2 linked regions of the Teredinibacter turnerae T7901 genome follow. The protein of the gene in region 2 interacts with the protein of the main gene of each other region in a pairwise test. Links are inferred from orthologs where the notes say so. Each region holds a gene or a part of one and is shown on either strand. Other genes may lie near its edges. The genes, in order: ndk and ung.

Region 1 (8,553 bases), 1.7 Mb from region 2 along the record:
GCGGTCAAGTTGGTCGCGCTGGGCCATGTGTCTAATGCGCTGGGTACGGTAAATCCCGTTGCGGAGATGATAGAACTCGCTAAAGCCGTGGGTGCACTTACCTACGTGGACGGCGCCCAGGCAGTTGCGCACTTTGAAATTGATGTGTCTAAGTTAGGTGCAGATTTTTATGCATTTTCCGGGCATAAACTTTTTGGGCCAACGGGCATTGGCGTACTTTGGGGCCGCAAAGCGCTGCTCGACACTATGGCACCGTTTCACGGCGGTGGTGAAATGATTGAAACCTGTAGTTTTGCGGGCACCACCTTTAATCGGCTTCCGTACAAGTTTGAGGCGGGCACACCGGATATTGCAGGCGCTATTGGCTTAGGTGCAGCGATTGACTATATCTCCACGTTCAATCGTGCAGAGTTAGCCGCGCACGAAGAAGATTTGCTGAATTATTGTATCGCGCGTGCGGCGGATTGTGAGGGCTTGGTTGCTGTTGGCGAGGCACAACAACGTGTCGGCGTTTTCAGTTTTTTACTTGATGGTTCGCACCCGTCAGACGTGGGTATGTTGCTGGATCAGCAAGGTGTTGCAGTTCGCACCGGCCACCACTGTGCGCAGCCTCTGATGGCGCGTCTACAGGTGCCGGGTACCGTACGTGCGTCTTTTTCTATTTACAACACCAGAGCAGAAATAGATCGCTTGTTTGAAGCTTTGGAAAAAGTAAAACAGTTTCTTTAATTGGAGGCAGCGATGACAGTCGAAACATTCAGTATTGCCGACACTGTATCCGTGACACCCGCCGCCGCAGAACATTTTCATATGCGGCTGCAAAAGAGTGGCAAAACCGGTATTCGCATAAGCCTGAAAGAGGCTGGCTGCACCGGATTCAAGTATGTGATCGATGAAGTTAACGAAGGCGATGGCAGCGATTTGCGCGTGCAATTGTCGAACGGTGTGTCGCTTTTTATCGATGGCTCTCACCTGAGCGGGATTCAGGGTACACAGATTGATTATGTTAAAGAAGGGCTCAATCGCAACCTGGTATTGAATAACCCCAATGTCAAAGATGCCTGCGGTTGCGGTGAAAGTTTTAGCGTTTAATAGTCCTGTGCTGTTAGCGCGCGATATTTTGGAAATACGTTTCTATGTCTGAACAACGCATGGTAACCACATTGCGGGAGTGTCCCGCAAGATTGGTGCCGGTGGGCGAAAAAGTCATGATCCCCGCCCACCAGTTTATAACCATTACTCAAGCGCTTGGCGGCAATTATACGGTGGTATACCAGGGCAATATGCTGCGAGTAGATGGCACCGATGCCGACGCGCTTGGGCTGGAGAAATTCGAGCTGACTTTTGCCGCACCGCCATCCGAGGCTATTGTGGCTGACCAGGTGTGGCAGGCGCTGGAAACAGTGTACGACCCGGAAATTCCGGTTAACCTGCGCAGTCTCGGTTTAATTTATCGCGTGGATATAGACCAGGATGCGAAGCGGGTTGATATCGACATGACGCTCACCGCACCAGCCTGCGGAATGGGGCCGGTGTTGGTAGGGGATGTTGAATATCGGGTTGCCATGGTGCCGAATGTCGAGCAAGTAAAAGTCAATCTGGTGTTTGATCCCCCATGGCAGCGCGAGATGATGTCTGAAGAGGCGCAGCTGGAAACGGGCCTGTTTTTCTAATAAAGCGATTTGGATGAGTTTGTATTCATGAGTAGTGCGGCAGAGAACCCGTTTGGCAACACCATCTCTAGCGATGATATTATCGATACGCTCAGTTTTTTTGATGGCTGGGAAGATCGCTATAAATATATTATCGACCTGGGCAAAGAGTTGCCTGCAATGGATGAGAGCAAGCGGTCAGAGGCAAATTTGGTGAAAGGGTGTCAGAGCCAGGTTTGGATTGAGCACATTCAAGTTGATAATCGTTTCTGGTTTGAAGTTGATAGCGACGCATTTATTGTGAAGGGTTTGCTTGGCGTTATTTTGGCTGCCTACAATGGCAAAACCCCAGATGATATTGCGGCGTTCGATATTGAACAGTATTTCGATCAATTGGGTCTGATGCGGCATTTGAGCCCGACACGGGGCAATGGGCTGCGGGCGATGGTAGAAAAAATTCGCGCGCTTGCTGCGTAACGCGCTTTGCACTACACGAAAATATTTCAGCCGTGTTGTTTGGGGAGATCATTGGCTGCCCCCTTTGAAACTACACGTCAAGTGCCGCCTTAGGCGGCACCGTCCGATTCTCACTTCAGCATTTTCTTCAGGTCTTTTTCTAGCGCTGAATCCATTGGCTTGGTACTGCTACCGTAGTGTTTAACGGTTTTCCCATCGGCGGAAACCAGATACTTGTTAAAGTTCCAGCCAGGCTTTTCCGTCTCTGAATTCAGGTGTGCAAACACTGGGTTGGCATCTTTTCCGCGCACATGTGTGGGCGCGAGCATGGTGAAGGTAACGCCGTAATTTTTGTAACAGACCGTCGCTGCTTCTTCCTCACTTTTCGCGGCTTGCTTAAAGTCATCGGAGGCGAAACCGACGATTTCAAAGCCATCGTCTTTATATTTTTTGTAAAGCGCTTCCAGCCCTTTGAATTGCTTGGTATAGCCGCAATGGCTGGCGGTATTCACCAACAACAAGGGTTTCTCTTTGTATAGCGAGCACAGGTTCACGGTTTCGCTACTGTGCAGGCGCTTCATGTCCTGATTGAGAAAAGCAGGGCAGGATTCTACTGCTGACGCGGTGTTGCTTAGGCTGGCGACAACAAACGCCAGTCCGGCAATGGTGGTGAGTTTCATTTTGGGGGCTCCTCTATGGGTTTTGTGCCGCAATGTCGGTAAAAACTAACTGTATCTTGACGTAAATGGCATTGTTCAATTGTTCGGTCATAATGCTAAAGGGTTTACGTTGAGGTATCGTTTATTTCTCACTTTTTTTACGTTTTAATAAGTTTTTAAAACCGTCTTCAAGCTTATCGCCCAATTCTTTCGACTTCTCTTCTCCTACCAGATTTTCCAGCAAGTCTTTTGCACGCTCGTCGACTTTGTCTTTTGCGTCTTCGCGCGACTCCTTGTAGCGTTCCTCGACCTTATCGCTCGCCTTTTTGGTTTCTGTTTTAAATTTGTCTTCCCATTTGTCGCTCAGACGTTTGAAATCAAGTTTACAAACATCTTTGCCAATGGTGTCCAGCGAACCCTCGCAGATAACCGGAATACGCTGGCTGCGCCATTTTGCATTCAGCAGTGGGCAGGATTTTTGTGCAGCGGTAAAATCGGCAAATGCCAAATTGGCTGGAATAACAAAGTTCTTGGTTGTGGGGTTGAATGTGCCCATTGCGTCCGTTTGGATTCCCTGCACCCTGGCGGCGAGACTGTTTATAGTAATACCTGCGCTCGTGTAATCGATATTTGCTGTTAAAGCCGAAATGCTGGTATAGGGCTCCCAGGTTTTATCGGTTCTGCTGTTATCCAGCTTACTTATCGCATCACAGTACACTTGTTCCAGGTTTACCGCTTCAAACTTCATCAGTTCCGACTGAGCGGTCAGGTGTGCGCTAAAGCCCTCGGTGAGTGCCGCGGCGCTTCCACCTTGCGTTTCGCCATTTATCTGGATGTTCATCGTGCCTTTCAATTGGTCGTATAGGCCTAGCGATGAAAGTGCCAAACCTACGTCCAAACCGCTCATCGAAAACTCCGACGTCAACTGGTTGTTCGTGTTCGCGTGTTTCAGTTTGGCGGTGCCGGAGAGGGTTCCCTCATATAGAGAGCCTTTTTTCACGGTGACAGTCGTAACTCCAGGTTTCAATGTTAACTCGCTGTCTAAATTGGTGAGATTCTGCTCAAGAAATGTCACTTTTTGCGTGCGTAGATTGAGAACCCCAATGATGCTGTTTAGTGCGTCCAGGTTGAGCGGCGAGTTATCTGCGGATTCCGGTGCTGCATTCGCTGGTGGTGTTGGGGCGATCTCATCTGGCTGCGGGACTGGGGGTAAATAATGGTCGAGATTCAGTTGATCGACCGCCAGCGTAAGTTGCAGCTTAGGCGGAAGCTCGGGTTGCAAGGATACAGTGCCTTTTGCATCCAGCTTGGTTTTGTCCAGAGTTGCGGATAGAACCGCAACCTCTAACTGGTCGCCCCGGTATTGGATGTTGGCATTGGCTGCGAATTTGGTGAGCGCGCTGGAGTTGCTCATCTCAGGAAGCGCCACTTCCATCCATTTCAACCAGGCGGCTGGGTTCAGCTCGTCGAGTTGTATGGTTGCTTCTGCCTTTAGTGCTGGTGATGTAACCACCGAAATATTTCCGTTTATACGCGCATCCGCTTCTTCTGTAGCCATAGCAGATAGGCGCGTGGACGCAAACGTAATCGCGCCCGCGCCAGTTTGTGTGATTGTCGATTCAAACCCGATTCGAATCGGTGGATAGGGCGCAAATGTCAGCTCGCTGTTAAGTGCAATTTGCATTGGCTGGCCATTGAGGTTGACCGCATCAAGCTGTACATCGGTTTGTCGCAACTTAATGTTGCTGTTGTTGACAGCGTTGGTATAGCTGAGCTCGAAGTCGCTGATCTTAATCCGTTCTATTGCGATTTGAGTATCGCTTGCGTTCGAGTTGTCGCTGGCCTTTTCTGGCTCCGCTGGCGCACGCTTGGCAGGTTCACCACCCTCTGTGTCTGTGTCTGTGTCTGAGTCGCGAGCGAAAGCATCGAGTACTGGTTGCCAGTTACTCTCGCCGTTTTTGCCAATATGGAGGTCCACTTTAGGGTGTTGAACAAAGACGGCATTGATGCGTAATTCTCGCTCTCTGATAAGCGCTAGGAGATCGAGCTGCAGATTAAAGCTGTCGATGCTGGCGAGTTTTTCGGTATCTACACGTGCTGCGGAAGGAAAGAGCTGGATTTCGCCGGATTTTACCCCGGCTACGGGGTACACAGACCAGTTGAGGTCGCCAAGAATTTCGGTGAAAACCCCTTGCTCCGCCAGAGCTTTCTCCAGCTTTGGTTTTAAAAAATTTGCGTTGCTGCTAAGCAGGAATAGGGCAAGTGCTAATGCACAAAGGAGGACAAAGGCAATGATAGCTAAGGTGATTTTGAGGAGGCGTCCTGCGATGTATGGCATAAATGGGCTGGCACTGTGTTGGGTTTAGAAGATGAGACTCTAGCCATATACCCTGGGTTCACTCAAGAAGAAAAATGTATCGCGAAAGATACTTGGCACGTTGGCTGCTTTTTTGATCGCAATCCACGTATAATCGCCTGTTTTGCGATTTGCATGCGCAACGGTATGGGGCCGCTTAGGCGTGCCGCCCGATCCGCAGCGCTAACCCCCAAAGAATATGGACCAGAGCAAGGAGTATATTGTTGATGGCTATTGAAAAAACATTGTCGATTGTTAAGCCGAATGCTGTAAAGAAAAACGTGATTGGTGATATTTATAGTCGTTTTGAGAAAGCCGGCCTGAAGATTGTGGCCGCTAAAATGACTCAATTAGACGATGACCGTGCCGGTGGCTTCTACGAGGAGCACAAAGCGCGACCGTTTTTTGGAGAGCTGGTGGAGTTTATGACCAGCGGGCCGGTTCTTATTCAGGTGCTGGAAGGTGAAAATGCCGTGGCACTCAACCGTGAAATTATGGGTGCCACCAATCCGGAAAATGCTGCAGAAGGTACCATTCGTAAAGATTTTGCGGATTCTCTGAGCGAAAATGCTGTCCATGGTTCCGACAGTACTGAATCGGCAGCAAGGGAGATAGCGTACTTTTTTGATGCGGCGGAAATTTTCTCCCGTTAACTTGAGGTTGATTGATTAGTGAGTTCAGATGTGAGCGCAGTTGACGCTGTTGAAATCGTTGGCGATGCGGCCAAGGTAAACCTTCTCGGTATGTCTCAAGGGCGTCTGGAAGCGTTTTTTGAATCTCTGGGCGAGAAGAAGTTTCGCGCAACTCAGGTGTTGAAATGGGTGCATCAGCTGGGTGTTACCGATTTCGCGCAAATGACCAATATCAGCAAGGCGCTCCGTGAGCGTTTAGCCGACATCGCGGAAGTGCGCATTCCTGAAGTGATAGAGCAGTGGGACTCTACCGACGGCACGCGCAAGTTTCTTATACGCGTGGGTGGCGGCAACGCGATCGAAACGGTATTTATTCCGGATGGTGAGCGCGGCACCCTGTGTGTGTCGTCTCAGGTCGGTTGCTCCCTGGATTGCAGCTTCTGTGCAACGGGCAAACAAGGTTTTAACCGCGATCTCACGTCTGATGAAATCATCGGGCAAGTCTGGATCGCGGCGAAATCCTTTGGCCAGCTCCAAGAGGGCGGGGCACGAGGAGACCGAAAAGTCACTAACGTGGTACTCATGGGCATGGGCGAGCCGTTGCTCAACTTCGAGAACGTCGTTGAAGCAATGCACCTGATGATGCATGACAACTGCTACGGCATATCCAAGCGTCGCGTTACGTTGAGTACATCGGGTGTGGTGCCGCAGCTGGATCGACTGGGCAAATACACCGATGCATGCCTGGCAATTTCCCTGCACGCGCCGAACGATGAGCTGCGAAACCAGTTGGTACCGATCAACAAAAAATACCCGATTGCGCAATTGCTTGCTTCTGCCAAGCGCTATATTGAAGGGCTTCCGGATGCGCACCGTAAAATTACCATCGAATACACATTAATCGATCAAGTGAACGACCGCATAGAACACGCGCATGAATTGGTCGAACTGTTGAAAGATGTGCCGGTTAAAATTAACCTCATACCTTTTAACCCGTTCGGGTTATCTAACTATAAAAAGGTGAGTAATAACGCGTTGCGCCGTTTTCAGCAGATATTGATTGATGCGGGTTATACCGCAACGGTGCGCACCACGCGCGGCGACGACATTGACGCAGCCTGTGGTCAGCTGGCAGGTCAGGTTAACGACAGGACTAAGCGCAGTCAGCGTTACAAGCTGGATCAGGCCGCTTTACTCGCTACAGGAAACGACATCATTCCTGTGAAAATGGTGCAATAAACAACAATAAAGTGCGGAGATATTGGGCTATGCCTGGCAATTCCCTGTTTGTGAGCCGTGTCAGCCAACCTGTGCTGACGCTGGTTAAAAGGGTGACATATGTCGTTTTGATCCTGTGCCTCGGCGGGTGTGTTACCACGATGGAAAACCCGGAGCGCAGAGTGAACAAGCAACAGGCAGTGGAAGCCAACGTAAAGCTAGGAATGTCTTACCTGCAGCAAAACAACCGCGAAGGTGCGCAGCGTTCGTTTACTAAAGCGCTGGAGATGGACCCAAAATCTGCCGAGGGTTATCTGGGGTTGGCGATGATCCACCAGCTGAATGGCGAAGCGGAAGAGGCGGATAAAAAGTTTAACAAGGCGCTGCGCAGCCGTGTGGACTTTTCCCTTGCCAGCATTCAGTTCAGTTACGCACGCTTTTTAGTAGAGCAAAAACGCTACGAAGAGGCCTACACCTATTTCGAGGCAGCGTCGTCGGACTTCAATTATCCTCGGCGTACCGATGCCCTGGTGAATGTTGGCCGCATGGCTTTGCTGCTGGGTAACAAGGAGCGCGCCGAGGGCGCATTCGCACATGCGTTAAATCTTGATCCCCGTCAGGCGGAAGCTGCGTTGGAACTTGCGGATATGGCGTTTGCCTCCCGCGACTACACCAAAGCAGCGCGGTTTCTGGCGCAGTTCGACAGCTCTGCTCGGCAGAATCCGCGCAGTTTGTGGCTCGGTATACGATTAGAGCGCATTTTCGGTAACAAAGATAAAGAGGCCAGCTACGTTTTGGCCCTTAAAAATCTGTACCCTTACTCAAAGGAATATTTGGAGTACAAAAGGCTCATGGGACAATAGCCGGCGTCCAATTAAACAAAGTAATAGTTTGAGAAAGAAGTGCATTCATGACTGGGGAAGAGAGAACTACCGACTATCGCGCAAGCCTGGCTGAGGGTAAACCTGGCGCTGCATTGCGTATTGTGCGGCTTGAAGCAGGTTTGCCGCTTAGCAAAATCGCTGAGCAAACGTTGATTCCTGAGTGGAAACTCCAAGATCTTGAGGACGACACCTACGATCGGATAGGTGCGAAAACATTTCTCAATGGCTATGTACGCAAATATGCGAGTTTGTTGAAACTTGATGCGAGCGAGTTCGTTGGTGCTTTGCCGGAACAAATGCGAAGTAATGTTGCACCAGCACAGTCATTTACGGAAACCGCAGCCAACGCCACCGCGCCCAAACCGCGCGCAAAAAAAAGCGGCACGAAACGTCGGCTCCCGGTTATTCCTGTTGTTGTATTCCTGATCGCGGCCTGGGCAATTGCTGTTTACTTTATCGAAGACGTGGGGCCTGGCGATAACGAAGCCGGGACGGTCGAGGCTGCATCGAATATTGGCGAACTTCCGAACGACGAGAAGGGCGCGCCCCCGATAGATTCGGCAGATACTGAAGACCGTGGCGATTTTGATGGCGACACCAGCGTGCAGGAAATTCCTGTGCTGCTGGATCTGCCAGAAGCTGATCTGGCTCCGGTGGTGGCGACGCAGGAGCCTGCATTAGAGGCCGAGTCACAAG
Region 2 (8,442 bases):
ACTCCAAATCGCGCTTAATGCGCGCTACTTTATTGTCAAACTTTAAACGTATACGCAACGTTTACGGTCAGCCTGGACACTTCATCAACAGACACAGCATTGTTGAAAAAGTTCCTTCATGGACACTATGGCCTCATGCGCCAGCGATACGCTCATTTGTTCGTAAGCGCTTCCTTCTAAATTTGGTCAATACCCAGAATATCAACGTCTGCATGCGCGCTATACACGTAAATTGTTGTCAAACTTATGACAAATCCCAAATAATTAGGGTTTGACGGTAACAGATACTAAGATCATGGCGACAACCACTCCCCAAACTAGCTCCCACCAGTATGACGTCCTTATTATTGGAAGTGGCGCAGCAGGACTCTCTCTAGCGCTCCACCTCCCTAGCAATGTGAACATTGCCGTGCTCAGTAAAGCATCTCTCAGCGAGGGCTCCACCTGGTACGCTCAAGGTGGCATTGCTGCGGTACTTGATGACAATGACACTGTCGAGTCCCATGTGGCAGATACGCTCGAGGCCGGCGCGGGCCTGTGTCATACCGATGCGGTTGAATTCACCATCAGTCACAGTAGACAGGCGATTGATTGGCTGATTGAGTTAGGGGTGGACTTCACGCGAGATGCTGGTAATGGAGACTACCATCTCACTCGTGAGGGTGGGCACAGTAAACGGCGGGTGATACACAGTGCCGATGCGACCGGTAAGGCGCTACACACCGCACTGATGGATAAGGTTAAGACGCACACCAATATCACCCTGTTTGACCACTACATCGCCGTCGACCTTATTAAGCAGGTCGACCCCATGAGTAAGAAACGCCGCTGTGCTGGTGCGTATGTGTACAACCGCAATACAGACCGGGTAGAAACTTTTGCCGCCCGCAGCGTCGCATTAGCAACCGGCGGAGCGAGCAAGGTGTACCTCTATTCGTCAAACCCTGACGGCGCCAGCGGCGACGGTATCGCGATGGCATGGCGCGCAGGGTGCCGGGTAGCCAACATGGAGTTTAACCAATTTCATCCGACCTGCCTGTTTCACCCGAAAGCAAAATCTTTTCTTATCACCGAAGCATTGCGTGGTGAAGGAGGACACTTGTTGCTGCCTAGTGGCGAACGCTTTATGGACAAATTCCATGAACGGGGAGAGCTGGCTCCTCGCGACGTTGTGGCACGGGCCATCGACCATGAAATGAAACGTTTAGGCAGCGATTGCATTTACCTGGACATCAGCCACAAATCCGAAGAGTTCATTCGCTCTCATTTCCCCACCATCTACCAGGAGTGCCTCACCTTTGGTATCGACATTACCAAAGAACCGATTCCCGTGGTTCCCGCCGCACACTACACCTGTGGCGGCATTATGGTGGACAAACACGGGCAAACTGATCTGAAAAACCTGTACGCCATAGGCGAATCGTCCTTCACCGGGCTACATGGCGCCAACCGTATGGCCAGTAACTCCCTGCTCGAATGTCTGGTATATGCCCGATCCGCAGCGGAATCCATTTCGGCACAGCTGGACACAATCCCTCCAGTTGCAGAAATTGCCCCTTGGGACGAGTCTCGCGTAACCAACTCAGACGAAGACGTTGTAATTTCGCATAACTGGGAAGAACTGCGCCGATTTATGTGGGACTACGTCGGGATTGTGCGTACCCAAAAGCGGCTGGAGCGCGCCACCCATCGCATCAAGCTACTGCAAAAAGAAATTCACGAATACTACTCGAATTACAAAGTAGGCAACGACTTGATCGAGCTGCGCAATCTGGCACTGGTGGCCGAGCTAATCATCCGCTCCGCAACCCAAAGAAAGGAAAGTCGTGGCCTGCACTACTCGCTGGATTACCCTGCGCGCGCAGAGATTGCCACCGACACGGTGTTAGTACCGATGAACTTTGCCAGCCAGGATATTTTCGTTCGCTAGCGCGGCCAGCCGCGCCGCAAGCGCATATAGACCTGCCTGTACGCCGTTTGGTCAGCGAATCCAGACGGCGTCAGTATCAATGACTGCACCCCCTTAGAATCCCCGCGAAAACCTAACACCATCACTCGACCACTCAAAAATCGCTTGCCAAGCCTGGCGCGACAACTGGACTGGTCGCGATAGTGCAACACAATGTAGTCCGGCTCAAAGGTCAAATAAGCTAGCCGACGATAGCCACCCCAAGCACGGAGTAACTGTATAAGACTCCAACAGAGTACAAGCATAGCCACGCACTTGGCCCAGAGCTCGCATGGATAAGGCAGGAGAAGAAAAATCAAACAAATGTGTAGCAAAAGCAACACACGATAAAGCGGTTGTGGCGCGATTCTGTAGGAGTCCGCCCGGTTAGATGGTAGTAATGGATGGGCCGCATTAGCGGCCATCTTGCAAGCCGGTGTGCGAAAGAATAATTGTGACGATTCGCCGCAGATTTTCGTCGTCTGGCAGGTTTTTGCGTAGAAACCAGTTGAACAGGTCTTGATCTTCGCACTCGAGCAGAGTTTCGAAAAGCTGTTGATCCTCTGCGTTGAGTGAATGAAAGTGATTTTCCAGAAACGGTAAAAGTACTAAATCGAGTTCGAGCATGCCTCTTCGGCTCGCCCAGCGCAATCTGTTAATATCCATCAAAACTGTCTTCTCTGTATTTTTTGACGAGTATAAACAATTCTCCGGCCGCACGTCTGCGCCAGATAACACGCCTATATCAGAGGAAAAACCATGTGGAGTGAATTACCTCAACTGCCCGCTCCGGAAATCGACTTGTTACCAGACACGATTCAGCAACCGGTTCTAATACACTTAAGCGATTATCGGCTTATTGTCATTACCGGCCCGGATGGCGAAAAATTTCTTCAAGGCCAAACCACCTGTGATTTTCGCCGATTTGAGAAACACCAATGGCTTCGTGGAGCACATTGCAACGCTAAAGGCAGAATGCACAGCACATTTGTCGCCGCCAAAATTGGCGATCAGCAAATCGGGCTGCGAGTACACGCCAGCATTGCCGAGTCCGCTCTCAAAGCCTTGCAAAAATATATTGTCTTCTCCAAAGCAGAAGCCAGGGTTCACACGGCCTTGCTAGTTGGAGTGCTCGGCGACGCAGCCGAGACGACGCTACCGTTTTCACTCCCCGATGTTGGCCATTGTGACACCAGCGCGGGCTTTCCCGTCCTGAGACTGGAGGCAGCCGCCGCTGAACTTTGGCTGTTGAACGACACCCACGCGGGCATCCCTGATCAACTCCCCGGCGTATGGGCGCACCCCGAATGCTGGCAGCAATACCTCCTGGATAAGGGCATTGCCGATGTTACCGCAGAATCCGTGGAAGAGCTGTTGCCTCAGGAACTCAACTACCAGCTTGTCGATGCAGTATCTTTTGACAAAGGCTGCTACACCGGCCAGGAAATCGTTGCGCGCATGCACTATCGAGGGAAGCTTAAAAAACACCTTTATCTAGCTGAGACAGACTTGTCCGCAGATAGCACGCTAGGGTTTGGGATGGACGTTGTCGGCGAGAAAGGAAGTGTCGGCAAGGTAATAACCGCGACCAGGCTTGGGCAAAACCGCTGGCGATTACTGGCACTGGTGCAGGATGACGCAACGCAAAATAGTGCCCATCTAGCCTTAGCCGGGCAGCCGATTCTGACGTGGAAACCCCTTCCATATGCTATACCTAATGAAAGCAGTTGAGGGGTTAGCTGAGGATGGCACCCAACAGAAGAACCGCAGATTGGGTGCTCTTAGCAAATTGACTATTTCCCATCCAACCTGTTCGCCGAGCATCCAACCAGTGCCGCTCTTCTGGCCCCACGCGATTTGCGTGGGGGAGGCCTACTGAAGCCACTCTCAACAAATAACGATACCGGCACAGGTGAATTGGTGCCGGCAATTACCCATGATGAGGACAGTTGAATGAGTGCGCTTGCAGCGAAAATTACGCAAGACATAACCACGGCGATCGACCAAGACAAACTTGTACTACCCACCCTGCCTGAAATCGCCCTGAAAGTGCGGGAAGTGGCCGATGACGACGATGCCAGCATCAAACAACTGTCCGATGTGATCAGCACCGATGCAGCACTGACCGCCCGGATCATCAAAGTTGCCAACAGCCCAATTTTTCGCGCCCCACGAGAAATTGAAGATCTAAACATGGCCCTCGCCAGATTGGGCATGCAGTACACCTGTAACCTGGCAACTGGCTTGGCCATGGAGCAAATGTTCCAGGCGACTTCCGATATTGTCGACAAAAGGTTGCGCGACACCTGGCATCGCTCCAGCGAAATCGCCGGCATGTGTCACGTGCTGTGCAAGCACCGCACACGACTTCGGCCTGACCAGGCAGCGCTTGCGGGTCTGATTCATCAAATCGGCGTGCTGCCCATTTTATCCTACGCTGAAGATTTCCCATCCATTCTCCGCGACAGCCTGACTCTGGACCAGGTCATCGAACAAGCCCACCCGATAATTGGTGTAAAAATTCTTAAAGCCTGGGAATTTCCCAGCGAATTACAGCAAATCCCGCAACAACACCTGGATTTTACGCGTTCCATTGCGAGTGCTGACTACGCGGATATCGTCACTGTCGCCATGCTCCAGGCATATGCCGACACCAAACGCTTCGAAGGCCTGGACTACAGCACCGTGGGTGCGTTTAACCGTCTTGGTCTGGACCCGAGTATTGAATCCGCGGAGGCAGAGGATCTGAGCGAGGACATGGAAGCCGCGATGGCAATGTTGCAAGCCTAAGCTTGCAGGCTTGAGTTCCAGCTGCAGGCTTAAGTTCAAAATCCAAGCCCCGGTTCGAATCGCTCTGCAGCTAATCTAAACGAGACCTCACCTGCTGCGGGGTCTTTTTTTTAAGCAAAAAAAACCATGGGGTTTAACCCATGGCTTTTCAGTGAATCCGTTGAAGCTTTTTGATTAGAGTTTGGGACCCGCTTCAACCAAGGCTTTACCTTCTGCGTTGTCGGTGAATTTCTCGAAATTGTCGACAAACAGTTTTGCAAGTTTCTCGGCTTTTTCAGTCCATTCAGCTTCACTGGCATAAGTGTCGCGAGGGTCGAGAATACCGCCGTCAACACCTGGCAGCGCTGTTGGTACTTCAAGGTTAAAGATAGGCACGGATTTGCTTTCAGCGCTGTCCACACTGCCATCCAGAATCGCGTCAATAATCCCGCGAGTATCTTTGATGGAAATACGTTTGCCAGTACCGTTCCAACCAGTATTTACCAGGTACGCAGTCGCTCCCGCCGCCTTCATACGCGCAACCAGCTCTTCTCCGTATTTCACTGGGTGCAGAGTGAGGAACGCTTTACCAAAGCACGCAGAGAAAGTAGGTGTTGGCTCAGTAATACCACGTTCAGTACCGGCCAGCTTCGCAGTAAAACCAGAGAGGAAATGATACTGAGTTTGCTCTGGAGTCAGCTTAGACACTGGAGGTAACACACCGAAAGCATCCGCTGTCAGGAAGATAACTTTCTTCGCGTGCCCGGCGCGTGATACGGGCTTAACAATGTTTTCAATGTGGTAAATTGGGTAAGAAACACGAGTGTTTTCAGTTACTGAACCGTCATTGAAATCAATTTTACCACTTTCATCAACAGTCACGTTTTCAAGCAGTGCATCGCGCTTGATAGCATTGTAAATATCTGGCTCGCTTTCTGGATCAAGATTGATGGTTTTTGCATAGCATCCACCTTCAAAGTTGAACACACCGTTGTCGTCCCAGCCGTGCTCGTCGTCACCAATCAGTTTACGTTTTGGATCTGTAGACAGTGTGGTTTTACCAGTACCGGACAGACCGAAGAAAATCGCTACGTCGCCAGCTTCGCCCACGTTGGCAGAGCAGTGCATAGAGGCGATGTGGTTCAGAGGCAGGTAGTAGTTCATCATCGCGAACATACCTTTTTTCATTTCGCCGCCGTACCATGTACCGCCGATTACCTGCATTTTTTCAGTCATATTGAACACGGTAAATACTTCGGAATTCATGCCGTGCTCTTTCCATTTTGGATTGGATGTTTTAGATCCGTTCATTACCACAAAGTCAGGCTCGCCGTAGTTCGCCAGCTCTTCTTCAGTGGGGCGAATAAACATGTTGGTAACAAAGTGAGCCTGCCAGGCAACTTCAACAATAAAACGCACTTTCATGCGGGTATCTTCGTTGGCACCGCAGAAAGTATCTACAACAAACAGACGCTTCCCGGATAATTCTTCAACAACCAGACTTTTCAGATCTTTCCACACTTCAGGAGTGACTGGTTTGTTGTCGTTGTGAGCGATATTAGAATCCCACCACAGGTGCTCTTTGCTCACATCATCGTATACGATGAATTTATCTTTCGGGGAGCGACCAGTAAAAATACCTGTGTTAACAGATACTGCGCCTAACTCGGTAACCACACCGCGCTCATAACCTTCCAGGTTAGGATTGGTTTCTTCTTCAAACAGTTGATCGTAGGAAGGGTTGTGCACGATTTCCTGAACGTCTTGGATACCATACTTCGATAGGTCGATATTTACAGCCATTGCTTTTCTCCCATTTACATTAGTGGGTAAATAAAAATTCCTTGTTTTGCTCACCGGAATAACCGCTGAGACTCGATTCGGCCGCGGGCTGGAATGTGCTGAAACCTATTCAGCAGATTTATCTTTTGGCCCTGAGGTACTTCATGGGTTCTATTATAGGGAAGCGACTTATAGCAGGGATGACGCACGTCAAGAAAGCTTCCGGCTCTCTCCAAAAAGGCGTTGAATAGCTGATTTTTACGCCATAGGCTGAGGCGAAAAACCTGAGAAATAATAAGGAAAATCAGCGATATGTGACTATTTGTGTTCCAGTGTCACAGCACCGAAACACAATACTACAATAGCGCTAAAGAGACGGTAGGGACCAATCGATTGGTGCTATACCAAAGGACTCCAAATAACGATTTGTGCAGGAGAAGTGGTGACAACCAAAAAAGCCGCGATGCGCTGATAGCGGTGAAGGATGAGGACTTTTCAGAACGTAATGCCGTTTAGCGTCTATAATTGCGCCCTTGCGCTGAGCGTAACTACCCCACAGCAAAAACACTACGTGCTCCCTGCCATTCAATGCTGTAATCACGGCATCGGTGAAGGTTTCCCAGCCCTTGTTTTGGTGTGAACCCGCTCGCCCCTGCTCAACGGTGAGGGTCGCGTTCAGCAGCAATACACCCTGCTCGGCCCAGCTCTGCAAATAACCGTGCGTCGCAACAGGCAAGCCGAGATCCTGGTGAATTTCCTTAAAAATATTTTGTAAAGAAGGTGGCGTAGGCACACCCGGCAAAACGGAAAAACACAAGCCGTGTGCCTGACCCGGCCCATGATAAGGGTCCTGGCCAAGAATGACGACCTTCACCTGATCAAACGGCGTTGTATTTAACGCATTAAATATGTGGTTGCCAGCGGGAAAAACCACTTTCCCCGCGCGCTTTTCCTCACGCAAAAACGCTTTCAACGATTTCATATAGGGCTGGTCGAACTCACCACCCACCTGCTCCAGCCAGGTGGGGTCGAGCTGTACTTTGCTGGACATAACGGTCATGCCTGCAATTTATTCCGGACGCATATGAGGAAACAGAAGTACATCGCGAATGGATGCAGAATCCGTCAGCAACATCACCAGGCGATCAATGCCGATGCCCTCTCCTGCAGTGGGCGGTAACCCATACTCCAGCGCGCGAACGTAATCTGCATCGTAATGCATGGCTTCATCGTCACCCGCATTTTTTTCGGCAACTTGCTGTTTAAAGCGGTCAGCCTGGTCTTCCGCATCATTCAGCTCGGAGAAACCGTTGGCAATTTCTCGGCCACCCACAAAAAATTCAAACCGGTCTGTGACGAACGGGTTATCGTCATTGCGACGGGCGAGCGGCGATACCTCGGTGGGGTATTCGGTAATAAAGGTAGGCTGAATCAAGCGGTGCTCAACGGTCTTCTCGAAAATCTCGATTTGGACTTTACCCAGCCCCCAATTGTCTTTCATCGGAATACCGAGGTTCTTCGCGACAGCGCGAGCAGACTCCGGGCTGTCGATATCCTCTGCCTTAAGATCGGGATTAAAGTGCAATATGGAATCGAAGACGCTCAGTCGAACAAACGGCTTTGCGAAATCATAAGTCACGCTCTCGTCCTCACCGAGTGTCGCAGTGACTTCGGTGCTACCCAGAACAGTTTGAGCCAAGTTGCGCAGCATATCTTCAGTCAGATCCATCAGGTCGTTGTAATCTGCGTAAGCCTGGTAAAACTCGAGCATGGTAAATTCCGGATTGTGACGGGTACTCAAGCCCTCGTTACGGAAATTACGATTTATTTCGTACACACGCTCGAAACCACCGACCACAAGGCGCTTCAAATAGAGCTCTGGGGCAATACGTAAATACATATCGATATCCAGCGCGTTGTGGTGGGTTTCAAACGGACGCGCC

The links.
Region 1: the proteins of ung (region 2) and ndk interact in binary tests that used the Escherichia coli proteins (3 or more experiments, as listed by UniProt). The link is inferred for Teredinibacter turnerae T7901 from one-to-one orthologs.

What each region holds. Positions count from the first base shown.
Region 1 is NC_012997.1:2,905,722-2,914,274, reverse strand. The notes cover bases 4,219-7,063. They hold ndk (nucleoside-diphosphate kinase), read left to right. Parts: upstream 4,219-5,350; coding sequence 5,351-5,776; downstream 5,777-7,063. Other genes in these bases: pilW (type IV pilus biogenesis/stability protein PilW), read left to right, coding at 7,024-7,063; rlmN (dual-specificity RNA methyltransferase RlmN), read left to right, coding at 5,795-6,994; TERTU_RS11650 (AsmA family protein), read right to left, coding at 4,219-5,105. In the rest of the region: TERTU_RS11675 (aminotransferase class V-fold PLP-dependent enzyme), read left to right, coding at 1-729; TERTU_RS11670 (HesB/IscA family protein), read left to right, coding at 742-1,092; putative Fe-S cluster assembly protein SufT, read left to right, coding at 1,137-1,673; TERTU_RS11660 (SufE family protein), read left to right, coding at 1,701-2,129; TERTU_RS11655 (glutathione peroxidase), read right to left, coding at 2,240-2,788; more of TERTU_RS11650, read right to left, coding at 2,910-4,218; more of pilW, read left to right, coding at 7,064-7,836; TERTU_RS11630 (RodZ domain-containing protein), read left to right, coding at 7,884-8,553. UniProt on the Escherichia coli protein: Major role in the synthesis of nucleoside triphosphates other than ATP. The ATP gamma phosphate is transferred to the NDP beta phosphate via a ping-pong mechanism, using a phosphorylated active-site intermediate.
Region 2 is NC_012997.1:1,227,705-1,236,146, reverse strand. What follows is about bases 5,709-8,442. They hold ung (uracil-DNA glycosylase), read right to left. Parts: upstream 7,551-8,442; coding sequence 6,867-7,550; downstream 5,709-6,866. Other genes in these bases: lysS (lysine--tRNA ligase), read right to left, coding at 7,569-8,442; pckA (phosphoenolpyruvate carboxykinase (ATP)), read right to left, coding at 5,709-6,520. Outside these bases: nadB (L-aspartate oxidase), read left to right, coding at 272-1,930; TERTU_RS05235 (FAD assembly factor SdhE), read right to left, coding at 2,363-2,614; CAF17-like 4Fe-4S cluster assembly/insertion protein YgfZ, read left to right, coding at 2,708-3,679; TERTU_RS05225 (HDOD domain-containing protein), read left to right, coding at 3,902-4,738; more of pckA, read right to left, coding at 4,913-5,708. UniProt on the Escherichia coli protein: Excises uracil residues from the DNA which can arise as a result of misincorporation of dUMP residues by DNA polymerase or due to deamination of cytosine.